One region of the Corynebacterium nasicanis genome, then DNA from elsewhere that is predicted to be linked to it. Evidence: riboswitches for the same ligand, from Rfam matches in the RefSeq annotation. Region 1 holds a riboswitch; the other holds the start of a gene.
What was found. A riboswitch is a leader RNA that binds a small molecule or an ion and turns the genes downstream of it on or off. The one in region 1 is predicted to bind cyclic di-AMP.
Positions count from the first base shown of each region.

Region 2: another riboswitch for cyclic di-AMP. It lies ahead of ACFPUZ_RS04575 (resuscitation-promoting factor Rpf1 domain-containing protein); the one in region 1 lies ahead of ACFPUZ_RS01750 (NlpC/P60 family protein).

Region 1 is NZ_JBHSQE010000001.1:346,621-358,312, reverse strand. It holds gene ACFPUZ_RS01795 (HesB/IscA family protein) at 1-162, shown strand, start outside; gene ACFPUZ_RS01790 (DUF1345 domain-containing protein) at 180-818, opposite strand; gene asnB (asparagine synthase (glutamine-hydrolyzing)) at 818-2,740, opposite strand; gene ctaC (aa3-type cytochrome oxidase subunit II) at 3,156-4,250, shown strand; gene ctaF (aa3-type cytochrome oxidase subunit IV) at 4,266-4,697, shown strand; gene ctaE (aa3-type cytochrome oxidase subunit III) at 5,134-5,748, shown strand; gene qcrC (cytochrome bc1 complex diheme cytochrome c subunit) at 5,814-6,713, shown strand; gene qcrA (cytochrome bc1 complex Rieske iron-sulfur subunit) at 6,710-7,930, shown strand; gene qcrB (cytochrome bc1 complex cytochrome b subunit) at 7,930-9,558, shown strand; cyclic di-AMP (ydaO/yuaA leader) riboswitch at 9,973-10,135, shown strand; gene ACFPUZ_RS01750 (NlpC/P60 family protein) at 10,145-10,759, shown strand; gene ACFPUZ_RS01745 (C40 family peptidase) at 10,945-11,692, shown strand, end outside.
Region 2 is NZ_JBHSQE010000003.1:1,295-12,986, reverse strand. It holds gene ACFPUZ_RS04605 (NCS2 family permease) at 1-979, opposite strand, end outside; gene ACFPUZ_RS04600 (aminotransferase class IV) at 1,105-1,812, shown strand; gene ACFPUZ_RS04595 (DUF3027 domain-containing protein) at 1,809-2,513, opposite strand; gene ACFPUZ_RS04590 (glutaminyl-peptide cyclotransferase) at 2,533-3,333, shown strand; gene ACFPUZ_RS04585 (DUF2771 domain-containing protein) at 3,345-3,881, shown strand; gene ACFPUZ_RS04580 (cold-shock protein) at 3,883-4,266, opposite strand; cyclic di-AMP (ydaO/yuaA leader) riboswitch at 4,607-4,795, shown strand; gene ACFPUZ_RS04575 (resuscitation-promoting factor Rpf1 domain-containing protein) at 4,805-5,407, shown strand; gene ACFPUZ_RS04570 (hypothetical protein) at 5,546-5,740, opposite strand; gene ACFPUZ_RS04565 (helicase-associated domain-containing protein) at 5,806-8,010, shown strand; gene ACFPUZ_RS04560 (DNA repair helicase XPB) at 8,026-9,684, shown strand; gene ACFPUZ_RS04555 (DUF3239 domain-containing protein) at 9,695-10,342, shown strand; gene ACFPUZ_RS04550 (pyridoxal phosphate-dependent aminotransferase) at 10,463-11,626, shown strand; gene ACFPUZ_RS04545 (hypothetical protein) at 11,631-11,692, opposite strand, start outside.

The DNA of each region.
Region 1 (11,692 bases):
GTCGAGGAGATCGGCGGGGTCCGCCTCGTCGTGGACAAGATGAGCGTCCCCTACCTCAGCGGCGCGAAGATCGACTTCGCGGACACCATCGAGTCCCAGGGCTTCACCATCGACAACCCCAACGCCGGCGGCGCCTGCGCCTGCGGCGACTCCTTCAACTAGGCCGCGGCCGCGCCACCTCAGAACAGCGAGACCACCAGGTTGATGGTCGTCGCTGTGATGGCGGTGGCGAAGATGAAGGCGTAGAAGGAATGGATGAGTGCCGACGTCCTGATCTGCCGGGAGGAGATCGCGGTGTCGGAGACCTGGTACGTCATGCCCAGTGAGAACGCCAGGTAGGCGAAATCGACGTACGCCGGGGGTTCCTCCTGGTTGAAGCTCACCCCGCCCGGCGGCTGCGCGCTGTAATACTGGGCTGCGTAGTGCAGGGTGAACACGGTGTGCACCAGCAGCCAACTGGCCGCGACGGTGCCCAGGCCGAGCAGGCCCAGCAGGGCGCGCTCGAGGCCGTGGGTGGTGGTGGCGTCGATAAGCAGCAGCGCGACGGTGACCAACGAGAGAATCGTCGCGGAGTTGAGCAGGAACGCCCGCGCGGCGGGGGAGGGGACCTCGCCGCCGGCGTGATCGGCCGTCCGGGAGGGGGACATCCGGGCGATGGAGGCCCACACGGCGATGTCGTACGTGAGTGCGGCGGCGCCCCAGCCCATGGCGGGGCCGCGCCACCACCCGCTGAGCAGCGAGACGAGGACCGTCACCGACACTCCCACGAGCACCATGATGACGGCCCGGTGGCGGGCCTCCTGGCGGGCGGTGCGCATCAGATGTCGACCGGGTAGTCCTTCTCCTCGATCCCCGGGTCGATCCGGTTCTCAATGAAGATGCCGTGCCACACCATGAACGCCAGCACCGTCCACAGGCGGCGGGAGTGGTCGGAGACGCCGTCGCGGTGCTCCTTGAGCATCTCGAGCACGGCGGCGCGGTCGAAGATGTCATCGGTCTGCGACTCGTTGATGGTGTCCTGCGCCCAGCCGAAGAGCTCGTCGCCGGCCAGCCAGTGGCGCATGGGCACCGGGAAGCCCAGCTTCCGGCGGTGCAGGACATGCGGCGGAACAATCTGCTCCATGGCCTTCCGCAGGGCGTACTTGGTGGTGCCCCCGGCGATCTTGAGGTCGTGCGGGATGGTCTGCGCCACCTCGAAGACCTCCTTGTCCAGGAAGGGCACGCGCAGCTCGAGGGAGTTGGCCATGTTGATCTTGTCGGCCTTGACCAGGATGTCACCGCGCATCCAGGTGAACAGGTCGAGGTGCTGCATCCGCGCCACCGGATCCATGTGCCGGGACTCGGCGTAGATCGGGGCGGTGACCTCCTTGTGGTCCCACTCCTCCTTCGCCCAGGGCAGCACCCGCTGCAACTGCTCGAAGTTGAAGGAACGGGCGTTGCCGTAATAGCGCTCCTCCATCGTCATCGAACCGCGCTCGAGGAGGGACTTGCCCTTCATGCCGTCCGGCAGCACCCGGGACAGGCGGCCGAGGCCGCGGCGCAACGGGGTGGGGACCTTCTCGAAACCGGCCAGCGACAGCGGCTCCTTGTAGATGGTGTAGCCGCCGAAGAGCTCGTCCGCGCCCTCGCCGGACAGCACGACCTTGACGTGCTTGCGGGCCTCCTGCGCGACGAAGTAGAGGGGCACCAGGGAGGGATCGGCGACCGGATCATCGAGGTACCACATGATCTTCGGGATGGCCGCGGCGTACTCCTCGGGGGAGACGACCTTGACGATGTGCTCCACCCCGATCGCGGCCGCGGACTCCGCCGCGACGTCGACCTCGGAGTAGCCCTCCCGCTCGAAACCGGTGGTGAAGGTCAGCAGGTTGGGGTTGTGGCGCTTGGCCAGGGTGGCGATGGCGGTCGAATCGATACCGCCGGAGAGGAAGGAGCCCACCGTGACGTCGGCGCGCATGTGCTTCTCGACGCTGTCCTCCAGGGCGCGCGCAATGCGGTCGAAGAGATCCTGCTCCTTACCCTTGGGCACCGGGGTGACCTCGAAGCGCGGCTTGAAGTAGCGCTTGGCCTCCACGGTCTCGCCCGCACGCAGCGTGGCGGTGCAACCCGATTCCAGGCGGCGGATCTCCGTGTGGAGGGACTCCGGCTCCGGGACGTACTGGAGGTCGACGTAATGCTCGATGGCCCGGCGGTCAAGCTCCAGGCCGAGACCCAGCTCCGGGGCCATGTCCAGGATGGACTTCTTCTCCGAGGAAAACACCGTGCCGGCCGCCGTGGTGGCGTAGTAGAGCGGCTTGATGCCGAACTGGTCGCGGGCGACGAAGAGCACCTTCTCCTGGGTGTCCCAGATGACGAAGGCGAACATGCCCCGCAGGTGCTCGACGACGTCCTCACCCCAGTGGTGGTAGCCGACGACGATGGTCTCCGAGTCGCCCTGGGTACGGAATTCGTGCCCGGCGGCGCTGAGCTCCTCACGGAGCTCGACGTAGTTGTAGATCTCGCCGTTGAAGATGAGCGCATAGCGGTCCGGGTTGTCCTCCGGGCCCCACACCAGGGGCTGGTGGGAGTGCTCGAGGTCGACGATGGAGAGGCGGTTGAAACCGAACACGACGTCCGCGTCGTGCCAGGTGCCCGCGTCATCGGGGCCGCGGTGGCGCATGCACGGCAACGCCCGGGTCACTGCGTCGACGAAAGAGCCGGCCGAACCGTCGGCCGTGAGCATGCCAAGAAAACCGCACATGTGGAAATGTTCTCCTCTATATAACGGGTGTAGTCGGTCCTACGATACGGCGCGGGGCGGCCGAGAGCGACACCGGCACGGGCAAACAGGCGGGGGCTGTTCGATTGCCGGAATGGTGGGTGGGGAACCCAGGGGGTGAAAAGGGTCCACTTACGGGTGGATACTTTCGGATGATGCCCGGACCTGCGGATTGTGAATTGGGTTACACCCCAGAAGTGCCGGGTGGGGCAACATTCGCGGGTTACTGCACATGGGCTGTAACATCCGGGGTACTTCGAGGAACACTGGTCGCATCCGCAGCTGGGCTACAGGATGGAAACAGCGTGGATAACCGCCGTGAATGAACTATCCTGCAGTATCAGGAATGCTTAAACCAGTGTTCAAGGATTTAGTGTGGACAGGAAGGCAGACACACGTGGAACAGCGTAAGAAGCGTGGCTTCGCCCGCAAGGCGGGTCTCGGCGGTGTGATGGCCCTCGGCGGCCTCGCCCTCGCCGGTTGTGACGTGGCTCCCCCGGAGAGCGTCGGCAGGATCATCGGCATGGGTTGGCCGACGGGTATCACCCCGGAAGCCACCGCCATGTACAACTTCTGGGTCTGGGTCTGGGTCACCGCCTGGATCATCGGCATCATCATGTGGGCCCTCATGCTCGTCGCCGTCTTCAGCTGGAACGCGAAGAAGGCTGAGAAAGCTGGCAAGGGCGAGTTCCCGAAGCAGCTGCAGTACAACGTTCCGCTCGAGCTGGTGCTCACCATCCTGCCGATCTTCATCGTCATGGGTCTGTTCTTCTTCACCGTCCAGACCCAGCAGAAGGTCACCGCGCTGGACAAGAACCCGGAGGTCACCGTCGACGTGACCGCCTTCCAGTGGAACTGGAAGTTCGGCTACCAGAGCGTCGCCGCCGGCCTGAGCCCCACCGGCTCCGACTACGAGGGTCGCGATGAGGTCCGTCAGGACCTGGCCGACCTCACCCGCCATGACGATCCGGAGACGGTGAAGAACCCGAACCCGATCCACGGCATGTCCAAGGGCGACCAGTCCTACCTCCACTTCAACCAGATCGAGACCGTCGGCTCCACCGACGAGATCCCGGTCCTGGTCCTCCCCTCCAACACCCCGATCGAGTTCCAGCTCGCCTCCGGCGATGTGGCCCACTCCTTCTGGATCCCGGAGTTCCTCTTCAAGCGCGATGCCTACGCTCACCCCGAGGCCAACCAGCAGCAGCGTGCCTTCCAGATTGAGGCGATCGAGGAAGAGGGCGCCTTCGTCGGCCGCTGTGCCGAGATGTGCGGTACCTACCACGCCATGATGAACTTCGAGCTCCGCGTCGTCTCCCCGGAGGCGTTCACCGAGTACCTGCAGTTCCGCCTGGACAACCCGGACGCCCCGAACTCCGAGGCACTGGCCGCGATCGGTGAGGCCCCGTACGCCACCACCACCCACCCGTTCAACTCGTCCCGTCAGACCTGGGACGGCGAGAACTACGTTGACAACAACGCCAACATCTAACGGAGGAATGACACCATGAACTCTGGTTCTAAACTGATGTACGGCATCGCCGCGTTCCTCGCTCTGATGGCTGTCATCTACATCTTCGGCACCGGCTTCGTCGGCGACGACGGCTACCTCGGTGGCACCGAGTGGGTCGGCGTGACGGCACTGGTTCTGTCCACGGCCCTGGCAGTCATGCTCGGTGTGTACCTCCACTTCACTTCCGTCCGCAGCGACATCCTCCCGGAAGACTGGGAAGAGGCTGAGGTCGAGGACAAGGCCGGCATCCTCGGCTTCTTCGCCCCGAACTCCATCTACCCGGTGTGGATGGCCGGCGCCGTCGGCGTCACCGGTCTGGGCATCGCCTTCTGGCACTTCTGGCTCATCGCCATGGGCGCGATCCTGCTCATCTGGGCCTCCTACGGCCTGAGCCTGCAGTACGGCATGCCGAGGGAGAAGCACTAGCTCCTGCGGCGGTCTGACCCCGCCACACACTTCACGAGAAGGCACCCACCCCGCCCCGGGGTCGGGTGCCTTCTCGCGTTGGGGGGAGGGAAAGCGCAGCGTAAAGGGGGTCATCCGAAAGTTGGAACCCGCTGTGAGCGGCGGAAAGTCCGTGTGATTTACATCTCTCGCGGTCGCGGTGTCGATCGCCGGACGGGGCGCGGGGAATGCGGTAGGGTAACGCCCAACGAGTGCCAAGGGGGGTATTCGGCGGTACGGGGGAAGATGACCTGCACGAATGGGGCGTCGGATAGCAGCGCAAAAAGTTCCCACGGGTGTAGAGGAATTTTTCCGCGGCGTTTCAACAAACAAAACCGCAGGTGATATTCCCGTTTTCCCCGTCTGAGCGGGGGGAGATGAAGTGACTTTGGGCGCGGGAGCGGTCATACTAGTCAACGTGACGAGCGCAGTTTCAAACTCAGGTATGGCAGCACCACAGCGTGTTCCCGCACTGAACCGACCCAACATGGTCAGTGTCGGCACGATTGTGTTCCTGTCTCAGGAATTGATGTTCTTCGCCGGACTCTTCGCGATGTACTTCACATCGCGTGCGAACGGCCTGGCAGGCGACTGGAACGAGCAGACAGCAAACCTCAACGTGCTGTTCGGTTTCATCATCACGACCATTCTGGTCGCCTCCTCGGTCACCTCGCAGTTCGGCGTCTTCGCAGCAGAAAGGGGTGACGTTTACGGACTCCGTCGTTGGTACCTCATTACCGTCGGTCTGGCACTTGGCTTCCTCGCCTTCCTGGCCTACGAGTGGTATGAGCTCATCCTCCACGGAGTGACCGTTCAGTCGAGTGTCTTCGGCTCGGTCTTCTACATCATCACGGGCTTCCACGCCGCACACGTGACTGCAGGTGTTATCGCCTTCATTGTCATTCTGCGACGTATCTCCGTGTCCAAGTTCACGCCGGCACAGGCCACCGCCGCAATGGCAGTGTCCTACTACTGGCACTTCGTCGACGTCGTGTGGGTGGGCGTCTTCATCACTCTCTACCTTGTCCAGTAGGCCGTAGCCTGCCGAGCAATCGGCCTGCAGCCATTCACTTTCCACACCGAAATTTCTAAAGGAAAATGATGGATACCAATCCGAACATTGCCGCCAGCGGCGACACCTCCTCCGTGTCGTCCGCGTCGGCCAAGAAGGCCCGCAGCCGTCGCAAGATGCGTCGGACTGCCGTCGGTGCCTTCGCGCTCACCCTGGGTCTCACCGGCGCCGGCGTCCTCGCCACCGCCCTGACCCCGGACGCGCAGGTCGCCACCGCACAGCGGGACGACCAGGCTCTCATCCAGGAGGGCAAGGACCTCTACGACGTCGCCTGCATCACCTGCCACGGAGCCAACCTCCAGGGTGTCCAGGACCGCGGTCCTTCCCTCATCGGTATCGGCGAGGGCGCCGTGTACTTCCAGGTGCACTCCGGCCGTATGCCGATGATGTCGAACGACGCTCAGGCTGAGCGCAAGACCCCGCGTTACACCGAGGCCCAGTCCCTCGCCATGGCCGCCTACGTGGCAGCCAACGGCGGCGGCCCGGAGCTCGTGTACAACGAGGACGGCACCCTTGCCATGGAGGAGCTCCGCGGCAAGAACTACAACGGCATGATCGACGCACAGGACATCGCCCGTGGTGGCGAGCTGTTCCGCCTCAACTGCGCGTCCTGCCACAGCTTCACCGGCCGCGGTGGCGCACTCTCCTCCGGTAAGTACGCCCCGACCCTGGATCCGGCCAACGAGCAGGAGATCTACCAGGCCATGCTCACCGGCCCGCAGAACATGCCGAAGTTCTCCGATCGTCAGCTCTCCGCCGACGAGAAGAAGGACATCATCGCCTTCATCAAGGCCACCAAGGAGACGCCGTCTCCGGGTGGTTGGGGCCTCGGCGGCCTCGGCCCGGTCTCTGAGGGTATGGCCATGTGGTTCATCGGCATCACCATCCTGGGTCTTGCCGCTATGTGGATTGGATCGCGTTCATGAGCAACGAAGTGAAGAAGAACTACACCAAGCAGGAACTCAACGCGATGAGCAACGATGAGCTCGCGCGTCTGGGTACCGAGCTGGACGACGTGACCGTCGCGTTCCGCAAGGAGCGCTTCCCGGTCGCCAACGATCCCGCCGAGAAGCGTGCCGCCCGTGCGGTGACCATCTGGGTCATCGTCGGCATCATCGCCGCCCTCGCTTTCCTGGCCACCTACATCTTCTGGCCGTGGGAGTTCAAGAACCTGGGCGAGGAGGGCCACCTGTGGCACACCTTCTACACCCCGGTTCTCGGCCTCACCTCGGGTATCTCCATCCTGGCCCTGGGTATCGCGGTGGTCCTCTACGTGAAGACCATCATCCCCGAGGAGATCTCGGTGCAGCGTCGCCACGACGGCCCCTCCTCCGAGGTGGACCGCCGCACGCTGACCGCTCTGCTCAACGACTCCTGGGAGACCTCCACCCTCGGTCGCCGCAAGGCACTGCAGGGTCTGCTCGGCGGTGCCGGCATCCTCTTCGGTCTGGTCGTCGTCGCCCCGCTGGGCGGCATGATCAAGAACCCGTGGAAGAAGGGCGAGCTGGGCATCATGGGTGACGGCACCCTGTGGACCTCCGGCTGGACCCTCCACGAGAACGGCGTCAAGCTGTACCTCGCCCGGGACACCGGCGCCATCGCCGAGCAGCACTCCGGCGACACCGGTTCACACTGGACCACCACCGGCGTGTCCCGCCTGGTCCGCGTCCGTCCGGAGGATCTCGACGCCGGCGGCATGGAGACCGTGTACCCGCTGCCGGAGGAGTACGTCAACGACGGTGCGGAGTACAACCCGGACCGCGACGTCTACGTCGAGCAGATGCACTCCGTGCACGGCCCGCGTAACCCCGTCATGCTGATCCGCCTGCGCACCGCCGATGCCGAGAAGGCCATCGAGCGCGAGGGCCAGGAGGACTTCCACTACGGCGACTACTACGCCTACTCGAAGATCTGCACCCACATCGCCTGCCCGACCTCTCTGTACGAGGCACAGACCAACCGCATTCTGTGCCCGTGCCACCAGTCGCAGTTCGACGCACTGCAGTACGGCAAGCCGGTTTTCGGCCCCGCCGCCCGTGCACTGCCGCAGCTGCCGATCACGGTTGACGAAGAGGGTTACCTCATCGCCAAGGGCAACTTCATTGAGCCCGTTGGCCCTGCATTCTGGGAGCGTAAGTCCTAATGAGCAACAAGCTGGCCCAAGCTGCCAACAACATTGATTCGCGCTACACCGCGTCCGGTCTGCTGCGTCCGCAGCTGAACAAGGTCTTCCCGACGCACTGGTCCTTCATGCTCGGTGAGATGGCTCTCTACAGCTTCATCATCCTGCTGCTGACCGGTGTCTACCTGGCGCTGTTCTTCGACCCGTCCATCACCAAGGTGATCTACGACGGCGGTTACCTGCCGCTCAACGGTGTCGAAATGTCCCGTGCCTACGCAACCGCACTGGACATCTCCTTCGAGGTCCGCGGTGGACTCTTCGTCCGCCAGATGCACCACTGGGCCGCCCTCATGTTCATGATGTCCATGGTCGCGCACATGCTGCGTGTCTTCTTCACCGGTGCTTTCCGACGCCCGCGTGAGGCCAACTGGATCATCGGCTGCACCCTGATCATCCTGGGCATGGCCGAGGGCTTCATGGGTTACTCCCTCCCGGATGACCTGCTCTCCGGCGTCGGCCTCCGCATCATGTCCGCCATCATCCTGGGCCTGCCGATCATCGGCACCTGGATGCACTGGCTGATCTTCGGCGGCGACTTCCCGTCCGACCTCATGCTCGACCGTTTCTACATCGCGCACGTGCTCATCCTGCCGGGCATCATCCTCGGCCTGATCGCCGCTCACCTGGCGCTGGTCTGGTACCAGAAGCACACCCAGTTCCCGGGCGCCGGCCGCACCGAGAACAACGTCGTCGGTGTCCGCATCATGCCGGTCTTCGCCACCAAGGCCATCGGCTACGGTCTGCTGACCGCCGGTGTCCTGGCGCTGATGTCCGGCCTCACCACGATCAACGCGATCTGGAACATCGGCCCCTACAACCCCTCGCAGGTCTCTGCCGGTTCCCAGCCTGACGTCTACATGCTGTGGACTGACGGTGTGGCCCGTGTCATGCCGGCGTGGGAGCTCTACCTGGGCAACTACACCATCCCGTCCGCCTTCTGGGTCGCCCTGGTCTGTGGTCTCATGGTTGTCCTGCTGTTCGCTTACCCGTGGATCGAGAAGAACGCCACCGGCGACGACGCTCACCACAACCTGCTGCAGCGTCCGCGCGACGTGCCGGTGCGTACCGGCATCGGTGCCATGGCCATCACCTTCTTCCTGCTGGTGACCATCTCCGGTGGTAACGACCACATCGCGCACTTCTTCCAGATCTCGCTCAACGCGATGACCTGGGTCGGCCGTATCGGTGTCATCCTGCTGCCGCCGATCGCTTACTTCATCACCCACCGCATCTGTGTCGGCCTGCAGCGCTCTGACCGCGCTGTGCTCGAGCACGGCATGGAGACCGGTGTGATCAAGCAGCTGCCGAACGGTGCCTTCGTGGAGATCCACCAGCCGCTCGGCCCGGTGGACGCACACGGCCACCCGGTGCCGCTGGCCTACGCCGGTGCCGCAGTGCCGAAGCGCCTCAACCAGCTCGGCTTCGCCGACCGCATCTCCCGCGGCTCGCTGGTCAAGGCAGACGAGCAGCGCTTCGCCGACGCTGCCGTGGAGAACGCTCACGCGAACCATCGCGAAGAGGTCGCCATGCTGGAGAGCCTCAACGAGGCGAACCGCGCGAAGGACCGCGAGGCCGGTCACCTGGACTAGTTCCTGCGCTCACGAGTCGAAACCCCGTCTCCCCGGTACCTGGGGGAGGCGGGGTTTCCTCTATGCCTGAGAGTGTTACCCCTGTGGTTTCTGGGTTTCTAGGGGCAATCCCCTAGGGGATGTGACCGGAATCACTCTACCGTTATGGGGTGGCCGTAGTTGTCGGCGGGCGGGGCGGCTGGAGGGCGTCCCATTTCCGCGGAATGGGCGCATTGCTGCAGGTCAGCGCCATGTATCCGGCGCTCCGTGGAGGGGTGACGGGAGGGGTGTGGCGGAAAGCGGATCCTCCGGAGCGTCGATAACAGCTCGATAACAGCGCGTGGTTCGACGGTTGGGTTGGACAACATTCGTTGTTGTTTCGTAACCTGATCGAGACATTGCGGGGCTTCCAGATGAAGCCGCCGAATGACTGAACTGAAAACAAGGCCTAATCCCCGTCCACGGGGAGCCGGGGAACCACACAGTGTTCTCTGGGGTGAACCCTCTGCGAGAGCGTCTCTGAGACGCGGAGCGGAGGGGGGAAGCTTCCAAGATCCCAACCCGACAGCTAACCCGGTAGGCACAAGGAAGATCTGGAGATACATTCGTGGCTCAGCACCGTCGCCTCAACAAGACCGCAACCCGCCGTATCGCCGCCGCCTCCGCGGTGGTCATGGGTACCACCGTTCTCGCACCGGGCGTGGCCAACGCCTTCGAGGTCGCCATCCCCAACACGAACTTCTCCGTGAACGTTCCGGGCCTGGAGAACGTCCCGAACATCGAACAGTTCGTTCCGGCTGCACCGGCTGTCCAGGAGACCGCCAACGCCTACGTCGCCAACGTTGTCGCGCAGGCCCCCGCCGCGCAGGCCGGCTCCTCCCAGGGCCAGGCCATCGCCAACGCCGTGCGCTCCAAGATCGGCGCACCGTACTCCTGGGGTGCCACCGGCCCCTCCGCCTTCGATTGCTCCGGCCTGACCACCTGGGCCTACCAGCAGGTCGGCAAGTCCATCCCGCGCACCTCCCAGGCCCAGGCCTCCCAGGGCCAGCGCGTGCCGCTGGACCAGCTGCAGCCGGGCGACATCATCGCCTACTACGGTGGCGCGTCCCACGTGGGCATCTACGTCGGCAACGGCATGATCGTCGACGCCCTGAACTCCGGCTCCCCGGTGGGCGAGCGCCCGCTGCACTTCCAGCCGATCCACTCCGCCGTCCGCTTCTAAGCGCGACCGCACTGCACCGCCCATCTTCGGCTTCGGCCGGGGATGGGCGTCGCCGTTTTCCGGGGTAAGGACACCACAAGTCACACGGGTCACGACCTCGTGATGAGGTATTTACTCACCTGTTATCAAGTGTCTATAGTTGTTCCTGGCCAGCCCCGGCCACCGTGTCAGCGAAAGAGTCATCCGTGCGTTTCCTCCCCGGCGTATCCCACACCCTCCGAATCACCACCGCCACCCTGGTCAGTGCCGCCCTGTTGGCCGGTGGGCTGAGCGTCCCGCAGGCCGCGGCCGATGACGTCGAGGCGCTCATCACCTCCATGGAGGAGGTCTCCCACGAGGCCACCGCCAAGAGCGAGGAGGTCAAGCAGCTCGAGCTCGACATCGAGCAGGGCCAGGAGCGCATCGACACCCTCAAGCAGGACGCCGAGGAGGCGCGGGTGCGGGCCCAGGGGGCGCAGGAGGCACAGCGCGCGTTCCAGGGTGATGTCAACGACCTGGCCGGCGCGAAGTACCGCAGCCTCATGGTGGACCCGGTGACCAACGCGATCGCCGCCGCCAACCCGCAGAACGCGATCGACCGCGCCGCCTACCTCGGTACGCTGACGCGGAACACGGAGCGGGCCGTCGATAAGCTCGCGGCCGCGACGGCCGAGGCCGGGCGCGCACACACCGACGCCTCCCGGATCGTGGCAGAGGCCAACTTCCAGCAGTCCCGGCTCGAGGAGCAGCACCGTGCCCTCGCCGCGGAGCAGGAGGAGCTGCAGGCCCGTATCCGGGAGATCGAGGAGAAGGTGTCCACCCTCGACGCGGCGGCCCGCGCCCGCTGGGAGAGCAAGAACAATCCCCTCGCGCCGTTCTCCCTCACCGGCGAGGGGGCCGTGGGTGCCGCGCTGAGCAAGCTGGGTTCCCCCTACGGCTGGGGCGCCACCGGCC
Region 2 (11,692 bases), on a different contig from region 1:
CGACCAGGTTGCCCTGCTTGCCCAGGGCGGTCATGGTGCCCATGGCGTCGAAGAAGTTGGCCAGCACCAGGGTGAACACCAGCAGGGAGGCGGCGAGGACGCCGACGCGGGTAAAGGCGCCGAACAGGTCGACGGCGCCGACGAGGGAGAGGTCCGGCAGGCCGCCGAAGCCCTCCGGCAGGACCGGCACGGCCAGCGACCAGCCGCCCGGGTTGGGGGCGCCGTCGACGAAGGAGGGGCCGGAGCGGAAGGCGGACTCGATGATCATGGCGATGATCGTCGTGGCCAGGATGCCCAGGAACAGGCCGCCGCGGATCCGGCGGACCACGAGGAATCCACAGATGATGAGGCCGATGATGAAGGTGAAGGTCGGCCAGGAGCTGATGGAGCCGTCGATGCCCAGGCCGACGGGGACAGTGGTGCCTGCGGCGTCGGGGATGCGGCGGACGAAACCGGCGTCGACCAGGCCGATCATGGCGATGAACATGCCGATGCCCACGCCCATCGCGGCCTTCATGGAGGCGGGGATGGCCTTGAACACGGCGGAACGGAAGCCGGACACGGCGAGCAGCACGATGATGATGCCGTCGATGACGACGAGGCCCATGGCCTCCGCCCAGGTCAGGCCCTCACCGGCGACCATGGTCACGGCCACCAGGGTGTTGAGGCCGAGGCCCGCCGCGATCCCGAAGGGGTAGCGGGCGATGAAGCCGAAGGCGATGGTCATCACGCCGGCGGTGAGGGCGGTGACGGCCGCGACCTGGGGAACCCCGAGGGTGGTGCCGTTGACGTCGGCGGTGGTGCCGATGATCAGCGGGTTGAGGATGATGATGTAGGCCATCGCGAAGAAGGTGACGACGCCGGCCCGGATCTCGGTGCCGACACTCGACCCCCGGGCCTTGATGTGGAAGAAGCGGTCGAGGCTGCCCCGACCCGGCTCCTCCACAGGCTCCACGGCGGGCTGCACGGGTGTGCTCATGTGGTTCCCCTGTTCAGGTTCAACGGTGAATGAAGTTGTTGCTACGTCGTAAATTTCTCACCTCAGCGTCGTTTCCACAAAACTTAGGTAGATTCATGGGCGCACCTGAGCGAAGGAGTTGCCCTGTGTTGTACACCTTGACCTTCATGATGCGCGACGGTCACGTCCCGAATCTGGATGATCACCTCGATCGGCTCCGCACGGAGGCCGCCTACAACCCGTTCGCCGTCGACCAGGTCCGGACCCAGCTCCGGGAGGCCGGTCCCGGCGTCTTCCGCCCCCACATCCAGGTCGGGCGGACGACGATCACGGTGGATCTGCACCCGGCGATCATGCCGCGCGAGGAGGTCACGGTCGACGCCGAAGGCATCCCTGACCAGCGCCGACACCCCACCCGCAAGGGGCCGGACTACGGCTGGCAGATGCGTCACCTCCACATGCTGCGCAACTCCGGCTCCGACGCCGGCCTGCTTCTCGACGACCGCGGCATGGTCATCTCCGGCATCTTCTCCGCCCTCCTCTTCCTGCGGGACGGCGCGGCCCACGTCTCCAGCCACCCGCGGACGGCGGAATCGATCACGCTCAACGCGGCACTCGAACTGCTCACAGAGGCCGGGGTGAGTGTTGTTGAGCACCCGGAGGGCTTCACCATGCCGCAGCTGCGCGGCAACGAGACGTGGCTGCTCAGCTCCGTCGAGGGCGTTCGACAGATCACCGGCTGGCTCGAATACGGCTCGGTGCTCCCCCCGCGGGAGATGAACCGGCCCCGGATGGGGGCACCGACCCACCGGGAGATCAACGAGCTGATGTGGGAGCGGGCCGGGGAGGTCTAGAAGATGGGGGACTCGTCGTCGAAGGCGTCGGGGGCCTCGTCCAGGAGGGTGTCGGGCGGGGTCTCGGAGTGGGCGCCGCAACCGTAGGTGGCGTGCACGACGTGCCCGTCGGCGGAGTACTCGTTGACGCAGGCCCCGAAGTTCCGCCCCAGGGGCTCCCCCACCCCGACGAAGAAGGCGCAGGTCCTGCAGTGGAGGGTGGACTTCTCCGCGAATTCACTGGTCGGCCCGTAATCCCCGGTGGCCCAGCGCTGGCGGGCCGCCTCCAGCCCCTGCCGCGAGAGGACGGTCCGGCCCTCCGCGTCGGTGCTCAGGCGGCTATCGCCCGGTTCCGGCGGCATGATGTCGCCGGGCCCCAGGTCGCCCGGGCGGATGCGCTCGGACCACGGGACCCACTCGGGCGCGCGAAGGGCATCGCCGGAGGGGGCGGGCACGAGGGCCACCTCGTTGACGGTGACGTAGCGGGAGCCGGAGGCACACGCCAGCACCGCGTTCCACTCCCAGCCGCTGTAGCCGGGGACCTCGGCGGCGAAGCGGTGGGTCGCCACGTTCCGCGTCAGGCCCTGCACCCCGATGTGCTCACCGACGGGGCCGTCCCCGAGTTCCTCCAGGGCGGTGCGGGCGAGGTCGACGGCGTGGGCGTCGAGAAGCGGATTCTGGGAACGACGATGTTGAGGGGACACGCCCTCATTATGGGCCATATGCGGCACAATGAGCGTCATGAGTGTCCCGCCCGTGTTCCGCGTCGCCGTCGCCGGCTGCTCGCTCACCGCCCTGACAGCCCTGACAGCCCTCAGCGCGTGCGCGGCGGCGGAGGAACCCGCCGTTGAAAAGCTCGTGCCGCAGATCGTGGCGACCCACCCCTTCAACCCCGAAAGCTTCACCCAGGGGCTCGAGGTCGAGGACGACGGCACCCTGCTCGTCGGCACCGGCTGGTACGCGGAGTCCCGCCTCTACCGCGCCACCCTCGACGGCGAGGAGCTGGCCTCCGTCGACCTCGACCCCACGTGGTTCGGGGAGGGCATCACCCGCCACGGTGACCACATCTGGCAGCTGACCTGGCAGGACCACACCGCCGTGCAGCGTGATGCTGAGACCCTGGAGGAGATCGGACGCGTCAGCTACCCCGGTGAGGGCTGGGGCCTGTGCTCCACCGGCAGCGAGCTCATCATGTCGGACGGCACCTCCCAGCTGCGCCGCCTGGATCCCGACACCTTCGCCGAGCGCGACCGTGTTGACGTCACCCTCGAGGGGGTGGCGCAGGAGGGCCTCAACGAACTCGAGTGCGTCGACGGGGACGTCTACGCCAACGTCTTCCTCGGGACGGACATCCTGCGTATCGACGCCGCCTCCGGCGCCGTCACCGCCGTCATCGACGGCTCCGTGCTGCCGAACAACGCGCGGCCCGACCCCAACCACGTCCTCAACGGCGTCGCCCACCTGCCGGGCACCGACCGCTTCCTGCTCACCGGCAAACGCTGGCCCGACCTTTACGAGGTCGAGTTCGTGCCCGCTGGGTAGGATCAACAGCCATGGCCTCCCCGAAGAAGGCGCGCCAGAAGGCGCTGCTGCAGTTCCTCACCCTCCTGGTCGCTGTCGTGATCGTCGTCGTGGCGGCGGTGCTCGCCCAGAACTGGTGGAACAACCGCCCGGGTCCGCAGCCCCACGACGTCGCCGTCACCGCCGACAACGGCAGTGAGCGGATCGAGGTCTTCCCCTACATCGTGTGCGAGCCGGGTCTGGAGTGCCCGGAGGGCGAGGTGCCGAACCTGCCCGTCGCGGCGGACGGCACCCTGGTGCTCGAGATCCCCGAGGACATCCACGACCACGACTGGCAGCTGCTGCTCATCTACGACGATCCGGCGGCCAATGACCAGCAGTTCCACGGCGCCTACGACGCGACCACCGTGGAGATCCCCGGATCCGTCGACCCCGTCGCCGACGGAGACCCCCGCCCCCGGCTCATGGTCGTGGAGATCTCCTCCGCCATGATCGGCCGGGATGCCCACGATGAGGAGACCCCGTACGCCACCGTATGGTCCCTGAGCACCATGGAAGACGCCCCATGAGCTAGGCGTCAAGCTCCTTCGCCACGACGCGGAGGATCTCCGCCACCTGACGGCCCACCGGGCGGTCCGGGTAGCGGCCGGCGGCCAGGCCCGGCTGGACCTGCGACTCGAGGACCGTGATGAGGTCCTGGATCATGCTGCCCAGCTCCTCCGGCTGACGGCGGTTCGCCGCGCGGCGACGCGGGGTGTCGAGCACCTTGACCCGCAGCGCCTGCGGCCCCCGGCGTCCGGCAGCGAAATCGAATTCAATGCGCTGGCCGGCGACGAGTTCCTCCACGCCCTCCGGCAGCACCTGCTTGCCCACGTACACATCCTCGTCTCCCGGGTTGGAGACGAACCCGAAGCCCTTCTCGGCGTCGTACCACTTCACCTTGCCGATCGGCACTGTGTTCACCATTCCCTTCGTTGGTGTTGCTGGTGTTGATCTGGTTGATCGTGAACGGACGAGTATACCCCCGCCACGAGTGGTGCCACTATTTCGTCGTGCGGCCCGCTCGATTGCGCGGGCCACTGTTGTGATATTAATCACAGTGCGGCATGGGGCGGCCGTGACCTGCACATTCTTCGCCCAATCTCAGGAACGCTCATGATTTCGCCACCAATTCGAGAGTTGGACGTGACTGAAACGTTATAAACCGCTAGTCTGACCGGCAGGCACAGCGCAGTAACAGACACCGCCACCCACGCCGAACCCTGTCCGGGAGGCGGATCACTGCGCAGAACGTGCATCCGAAACGTGAACAACATGTGGACAGGGGCGGGGAAACCACCGCGGGCCCACCAGGTCCGCACCGGCTGGCAGCACCAGCTGCCTTCCTCGGGGTGAAGCCTCCTTACGGAGGCCGGGCACTGTGACACAGTGATCCTCCGCCCGAACCCGACAGCTCACCTCGCAGGCGTCAACATGAGAGGAACACACCACCATGGCACGTCACACCCGCAAGACCGTCTCCACCGCCGCCAAGCTCGCCGCCACCACCGCCGCCTTCGGCACCGCCGCGGCGCTGCTGGCCCCGGCCGCCTCCGCTGCCCCGGATTCCGACTGGGACCGTCTCGCAGCCTGCGAGGCCGGCGGCAACTGGCACATCAACACCGGTAACGGCTACCACGGTGGCCTCCAGTTCTCCCCCTCCACCTGGCGCGCCTACGGCGGCGGCGAGTTCGCCCCCTACGCCTACCAGGCCACCCGCGAGCAGCAGATCGCCGTTGCCGAGCGCACCCTCGCCGGACAGGGCTGGGGCGCCTGGCCCTCCTGCTCCGCACGTCTGGGCCTGAACTCCGCCCCGACCCCGCGCTCCGTGGCCGCCCAGGCCCCGGCACAGGTCCAGCAGGTCGTCCAGCAGGCCGAGGCCAGCTCCGAGGGCCTCGCCGTCGACGCCCTGTACAACCACATCCGCGGCTCCCTGGCCTCCCACGGCCTGCCGGTCCCGGGCGCCATCGAGGCCGCCTACGGTGCCAACCGCAACAACTTCGACGCCTTCTACGGCGCGAACCGTGGCGCCATCGACGCCATCGTCGGCCTCTAAGAAGCTTCTCGACGCCCCACCGGATCCCCGGTGGGGCGTTGTTGATTCCGGCACCGCCCTCAGGACGGGATAAAGCACAGATCCCCCGGGCCACACACGAGGATGTGTGGCCCGGGGGATCAGCGGCGCGTGAGCGCTCTACTTGTTGATGCGGGTATGCGGGTGAACGTAGCCCAGTTCCTCGGCCGGCATCGGCAGAACCAGGTCGTCACCGTAAGGGCTGGACGCGCCAGCGAAGGTGGAGGTAATTTCGGTCACCACGTGGCCGTCGGTACGCGGGATGTGCTTGGGCCAGCCCGGATCGACGTAGCCGCTCTTCTCAACGTTAGACATGCCCCATATTGTTGCAAACCTCGGGCGGAAAAGTAACTTGAACTGCAACTAAAATCGTTCTCACCATGTCTGCCACCCCCGAAATCCCCGATTTCCGCACCTGGTTGAGCGAGCGAGATGACCACGAGCTGGCGAATCTCCTGCGCTCCCGCCCGGATGTCGCCCTGCCCCTCCCCCCGGGCATCACCCCCTTGGCGGCCCGTCTGCAGCTCCGCGCGTCGGTGGGCCGGGCGATGCGCGCGCTCAACGCCCTCGAGCTTGCCACGGTGGAGGCCGCCGCCAACCTCGGCGGTGAGCTGGACGCGGTCACCCGGGACGACATCATCGACCACGTCCCCGCGGACCCGGAACTGGTGTCCGACGCGATCGACCGGCTGCGCGGGCTGGCCCTCCTCTACGGCCCGGACCAGGCTCTCAGCGTCACCGGCGAGGCCATGGCCTCCCTGCCCACCGACTGGCAGCTGCTCGACGACGCCCCGGACGTGGTCTCGGTGGAGGGGTTGTCGGAGAAGCAGCGCGCGATCCTCGACACGCTCACCGCCTCCGGGGGTGTCGGGCGGACGAAGCACGCGGCACCGGACGCCGATCCCACCCATCCCATTGCGGAGCTCATCACCGCCGGCCTGCTCATCCGCGTCGACGCCTCCACGGTGCGCCTGCCCCGGCGGGTGCGCGCCGCGCTGCGGGGCCAGGACGTCACGCGCCGCCCGCTCACCCCCTCGGTCCGCCTGCGGGGCGAGGTGCTGGCCGATGAGCGGGCCCGCGACCGGGCGGACCAGAACGGGGCCGCCGCCGGACTGGAGGTGGCGCGGCATCTGCGCCACCTCATCGAACTGCTCGGGGTGGAGCCCTCTCCCCTGCTCAAGGAGGGCGGCGTCGGCGTGCGCGCGGTGACGGCCCTGGCCCGCGCCCTCGGCGTGAGCGAGGAAGAGATCCACCGCCTCGTCAGCCTCGGGGTGGCGGCGGGACTGCTCAGCCGAGGCGATGTCAATGATGAGGATGTGCTGGCCCCGACGGTTGCGGCGGATGAGTGGCTGGAGGCGGACCTGGCCACCCGCTGGCTCACCATGGCGCTCGGGTGGTGGGAATCCCCGTGGGCGCCGTGGCTGGTGGGCACCCCGGACGAGAAGAAGGCGCCGGTGCGGCTGCTGTCCGAGTCCATGCAGCGGCCTCCGCTGGTGGAGCAGCGCAGCATGGTCATCGGGCAGTTCGCCCTGGCCCCGGCCGGGGTCGCGCTCGATGACGGGCAGGTACGCGACGACTTCTTCTTCTCCCACCCCATCGCCGCCACCCTCCTGCCGGAGGAGACCGTCTCCGCCCTCGTCGCGGAGGCGCACTGGATCGGCCTGCTGGCCGGCGGGACCGCGACCTCCCTGCTCCGCGCCCTGCTCGACCCGGCGGCGGATCCCCTGGCGGTGGCCGCCGAGGTCACCCCGGGCACGGTGGAGCGGCTCATCCCGCAGGGCGACATGACCATCCTCGCCCCGGGGCCCTTGCCGCGGGCGCTGCAGACGGAGCTCGATCTGCTCGGCGACCTCGAATCCGCCGGCCTGGCCAGTGTGTACCGCGTCAGCGACGCGTCTCTCCGGAGGGCCCTGGACGCCGGGCGCACCGCGGAGCAGCTCCGGGACTGGCTCGCCGACCACACACTGGGCGAGGTCCCGCAGTCCATCCTCTATCTCATCGACGATGTCGCCCGCCGCCACGGCACCCTCCGCGGCGGCCCGGCGCTGGCCTACCTGCGCTGCGATGATCCGGCCCTGTTGGCCGAGGCGGTACGCACCCCGGCGGCGGAGAGCGTCGCCCTGCGGCTCATCGCCCCGACGGTCGCCGTCGCCCTGGCGCCGCTGGTGCGGGTGATCGAGGAACTGCGGGCCGCCGGTTTCCAGCCCGTGGCCGAGGACGCCACCGGCGCGGCGCTGGATATCCGCCCGGCGCCCGCGCGCCTGCCGTCCCGGGACATCCCCCGCCGGCAGCCGCGGCAGCTGGAGGAAGCACGCATCACCGCCGCGGTGGCCGCCATCCGCCGCCACGACGCGGGCGAGGCCGTGACCCCGGAGGACACGCGCACCACGCTCGCCATTCTGCAGGCCGCCGCGCGGGGTGGGCGTTCGGTGACGCTGGGGTTCGTCGATAAGCACGGGCGCGCCGTCCATCGGACGGTGACGCCGCTGACGGTGACGGGCGGGCAGGTCGACGCGCTCGACGAGGTGACCGGGCAGGTGCAGCGCTTCACGCTTCACCGGATCACCGAGGTGCTCCTGGGTTAGGACATAATGGTCCGCATGGCTTTTGGTGACGGACCCCTGATCGTGCAGTCGGACAAGACGGTGCTGCTGGAGATCGACCACGCCGCAGCCGCCGAGGCCCGCGCCGCGCTCGCCCCCTTCGCGGAGCTGGAGCGCGCCCCGGAGCACGTCCACACCTACCGCATCACGCCGCTGGCTCTGTGGAACGCCCGCGCCGCGGGGCATGACGCCGAGCAGGTCGTCGACGTCCTCGAGCGCTACTCCCGCTTCCCGGTGCCGCAGCCGCTGCTTATCGACGTCGCCGAGACGATGTCCCGCTACGGGCGCGTGCGCCTGCACAAGCACCCCGCCCACGGGCTGGTGCTGGAGTCCGCCGAACCCGCGATCCTCGCGGAGCTGCAGCGGCAGCGGAAGATCACGCCGATGCTCGGCACCCCCATCGACGAGCACAACATCCCCGTCCACCCCTCCGAGCGCGGCCGCCTCAAGCAGGAGCTTCTCAAGGTGGGCTGGCCGGCGGAGGACCTGGCGGGCTACGTCGACGGCGAATCCCACCCCATCGCCCTGTCCACCGAGAACGAGGACTGGGAGCTGCGCGACTACCAGCGCTACGCCGCCGACTCCTTCTGGGAGGGCGGCTCCGGGGTCGTCGTCCTGCCGTGCGGGGCGGGCAAGACGATGGTCGGCGCGGCCTCGATGGCGCGTGCCCAGGCGACCACCCTCATCCTGGTGACCAACACCGTCGCCGGCCGACAGTGGCGCAGCGAACTGTTGCGCCGCACCACCCTCACCGAGGACGAGATCGGCGAATACTCCGGCGAACGCAAGGAGATCCGCCCCGTCACCATCGCCACCTACCAGGTGGTCACCCGCCGCACGCAGGGGGAATACCGCGCGCTCGAGCTCTTCGACTCCCGTGACTGGGGCCTGATCATCTACGACGAGGTTCACCTGTTGCCCGCGCCCGTCTTCCGCATGACCTCCGACCTGCAGTCCCGCCGCCGTCTCGGCCTCACCGCCACGCTCGTGCGCGAGGACGGCCGCGAGGGCGACGTCTTCTCCCTCATCGGGCCCAAGCGTTACGACGCCCCCTGGAAGGACATAGAGGCCATGGGCTTCATCGCCTCCGCCGAGTGCGTCGAGGTGCGCACCACCATGAGCGAGGCCGAGCGCATGGTCTACGCCACCGCGGAAAGCGCGGACCGCTACCGCCTGGCGGCGAGTGCGGACGGGAAGATGCGGGTCGTCGAGAAGCTGCTCGCCCGGCACGCCGGACAGCCGACGCTCATCATCGGCGCCTACCTCGACCAGCTCGAGGAGCTCAGCGAGCGTTTCGACGCCCCCCTCGTCGAGGGCCGCACCTCCACTCGACGTCGCGAGGAGCTCTTCCAACAGTTCCGCACCGGGGAGATCTCCGTCCTTGTGGTAAGCAAGGTGGCCAACTTCTCCATCGACCTGCCGGAGGCGGCCGTCGCCATCCAGGTGTCCGGCACCTTCGGCTCCCGGCAGGAGGAGGCCCAGCGCCTCGGACGGCTGCTGCGCCCCAAGGCCGACGGCGGCGAGGCGCACTTCTACTCCATCGTCTCCCGCGACACCCTCGACTCCGACTACGCCGCCCACCGCCAGCGCTTCCTCGCCGAGCAGGGCTACGCCTACCGGATCGTCGATGCCGACGACCTCGAGCAGCTGGATTAGGCTGGCACCCATGAAGGTATTCACGTTCCCGGTGGACGAGGCGTTCGCGAAGAAGAACAACGAGATGCTCAAGGACACCAAGCGGCTGCAGGTCTCGGCGGTCGTGTTCGGCATCCTCCTGGCCATCGCCGCCGCCCTGCTCTTCGCCTTCCTCGGCGTGGAGTCACCGCTGGGCCTCATCGGCGGGATCATCGCGCTGACCTTCGCGCTGCTGTGCTTCTTCCTCGCGGTCGTCGTGCCGCGCAAGGTCGGCGGCGCCCAGGACCTCTACGACACGTACCCGCTGGCCCCGGCCGTCATCGCCGAGGTCAACGAGCGGGACTACGTGCTCATGGCGCTGGTGAACACCAACGTCAACCCGCAGGCCCCGCCGCGATGGGGCGCCGCGCTGCGCACCGTCACCCGCATCGAGGGGATCCAGGAGCCGAAGCTGGGGATGCGCGTGCCGGTGGCCGCGGTGCAGGGGCGCCGCAGCGTCGGGGATCAGGAGCACTGGGACGAGATCTCGCCCATGCCGATCGCGTGGGGCACGCCGGACCAGGAGATCGTCAACACCGCCCGCAAGGCCATTCCGGAGGATCAGTGGGCGCGCCTGGAGAAGGCCCGCCGGCGCCTCGACGAGGTCAAGGACACGAAGTTCAACCTGCTCGTGCTGTAGCTCGGCGCGATAGACCTGCTTCCCGCCCGATGCTCGTTTCTGGCGAATTGTGATTCGGAATTCGCCAAAAACGCCAATCCCGTCCCGCACTACTCCCCCGCCCGCCAGAGAGGTCATCGCATGAGCCGTTCCGTCCACCGCCTCCGGGAGTTCGGCGAAACTGTCTTCGCCACGATGTCCGCCCGCGCCGTCGAATTCGATGCCGTCAACCTCGGGCAGGGCTTCCCGGATTCCGACGGCCCGCCCCGCATGCTCGAGATCGCCTGCGAGGAGATCCGCGCAGGCAACAACCAGTACGGGCCCGGCCGCGGCCTGCCCGTGCTGCGGGAGGCCGTCGCCGCGCAGCGCGCCCGTGACCACGGTGTGCACTACGATCCGGACACCGAGGTCCTCATCACCGTCGGCGCCACAGAGGCAATCTCCGCGGCGGTACTCGGGCTCGTGGAGCCGGGCACGGAGGTCATCGTCCTCGAGCCGTATTACGACGCCTACGCCGCGGCAATCGCGCTGGCCGGCGCCCGCCGCGTCGCCGTTCCCCTGGCTGCCGACGGCGCCACCTGGACCGTCGACGTCGCAGCCGTCCGCGCCGCGATCACGGCCGATACGGCGATGCTCATCATCAACTCCCCCCACAACCCCACCGGCGCCGTGTTCTCGCGGGCGACCCTGAGCGAGCTGGCGAAGGTGTGCGTCGAGCACGACCTGCTCGTGCTCTCCGACGAGGTCTACGAGAATCTGCTTTTCGACGCCCTCCCCCACACCGCCGTCGCCTCCCTGCCCGGGATGCGGGAACGCACCGTCACCGTCTCCTCCGCGGCGAAGTCCTACAACGTCACCGGCTGGAAGACCGGATGGGCGCTGGCCCCGGCACCGCTTCTCGACGCCGTCGTCACCGCCAAGCAGTTCATGTCCTACGTCGGTGCCACCCCCTTCCAACCCGCCGTGGCGCACGCCCTCACCCACGAGGGCCCGTGGCTGTCTGCCATGGTCGCCGAGTTGGCCACCGGACGCGACATCCTCGTCGACGGCCTGCGCTCCGCGGGTCTGTCGGTGCACGACACCCACGGCACCTACTTCGTCATCGCCGACATCGGGGAGGGCCGCGACGGCCTGGACTTCTGCCTCGAGCTGCCCGCCCGCATCGGGGTGGCCGCCATTCCGGTGCAGGTGTTCTGCGATGACCCGGGACCCTGGCGCTCCAAGGTGCGCTTCGCGTTCGGCAAAAAGCACGAGACGCTCCACCGCGGGGTGGAGCGTCTGCAGCTACTCGACGAATGCCCGTGAGCTTCTAGACCACGTAGACGTAGTAGTAGTCCGTGGTCTCGGTGACGTGGAGGCCAACGAAGGGGC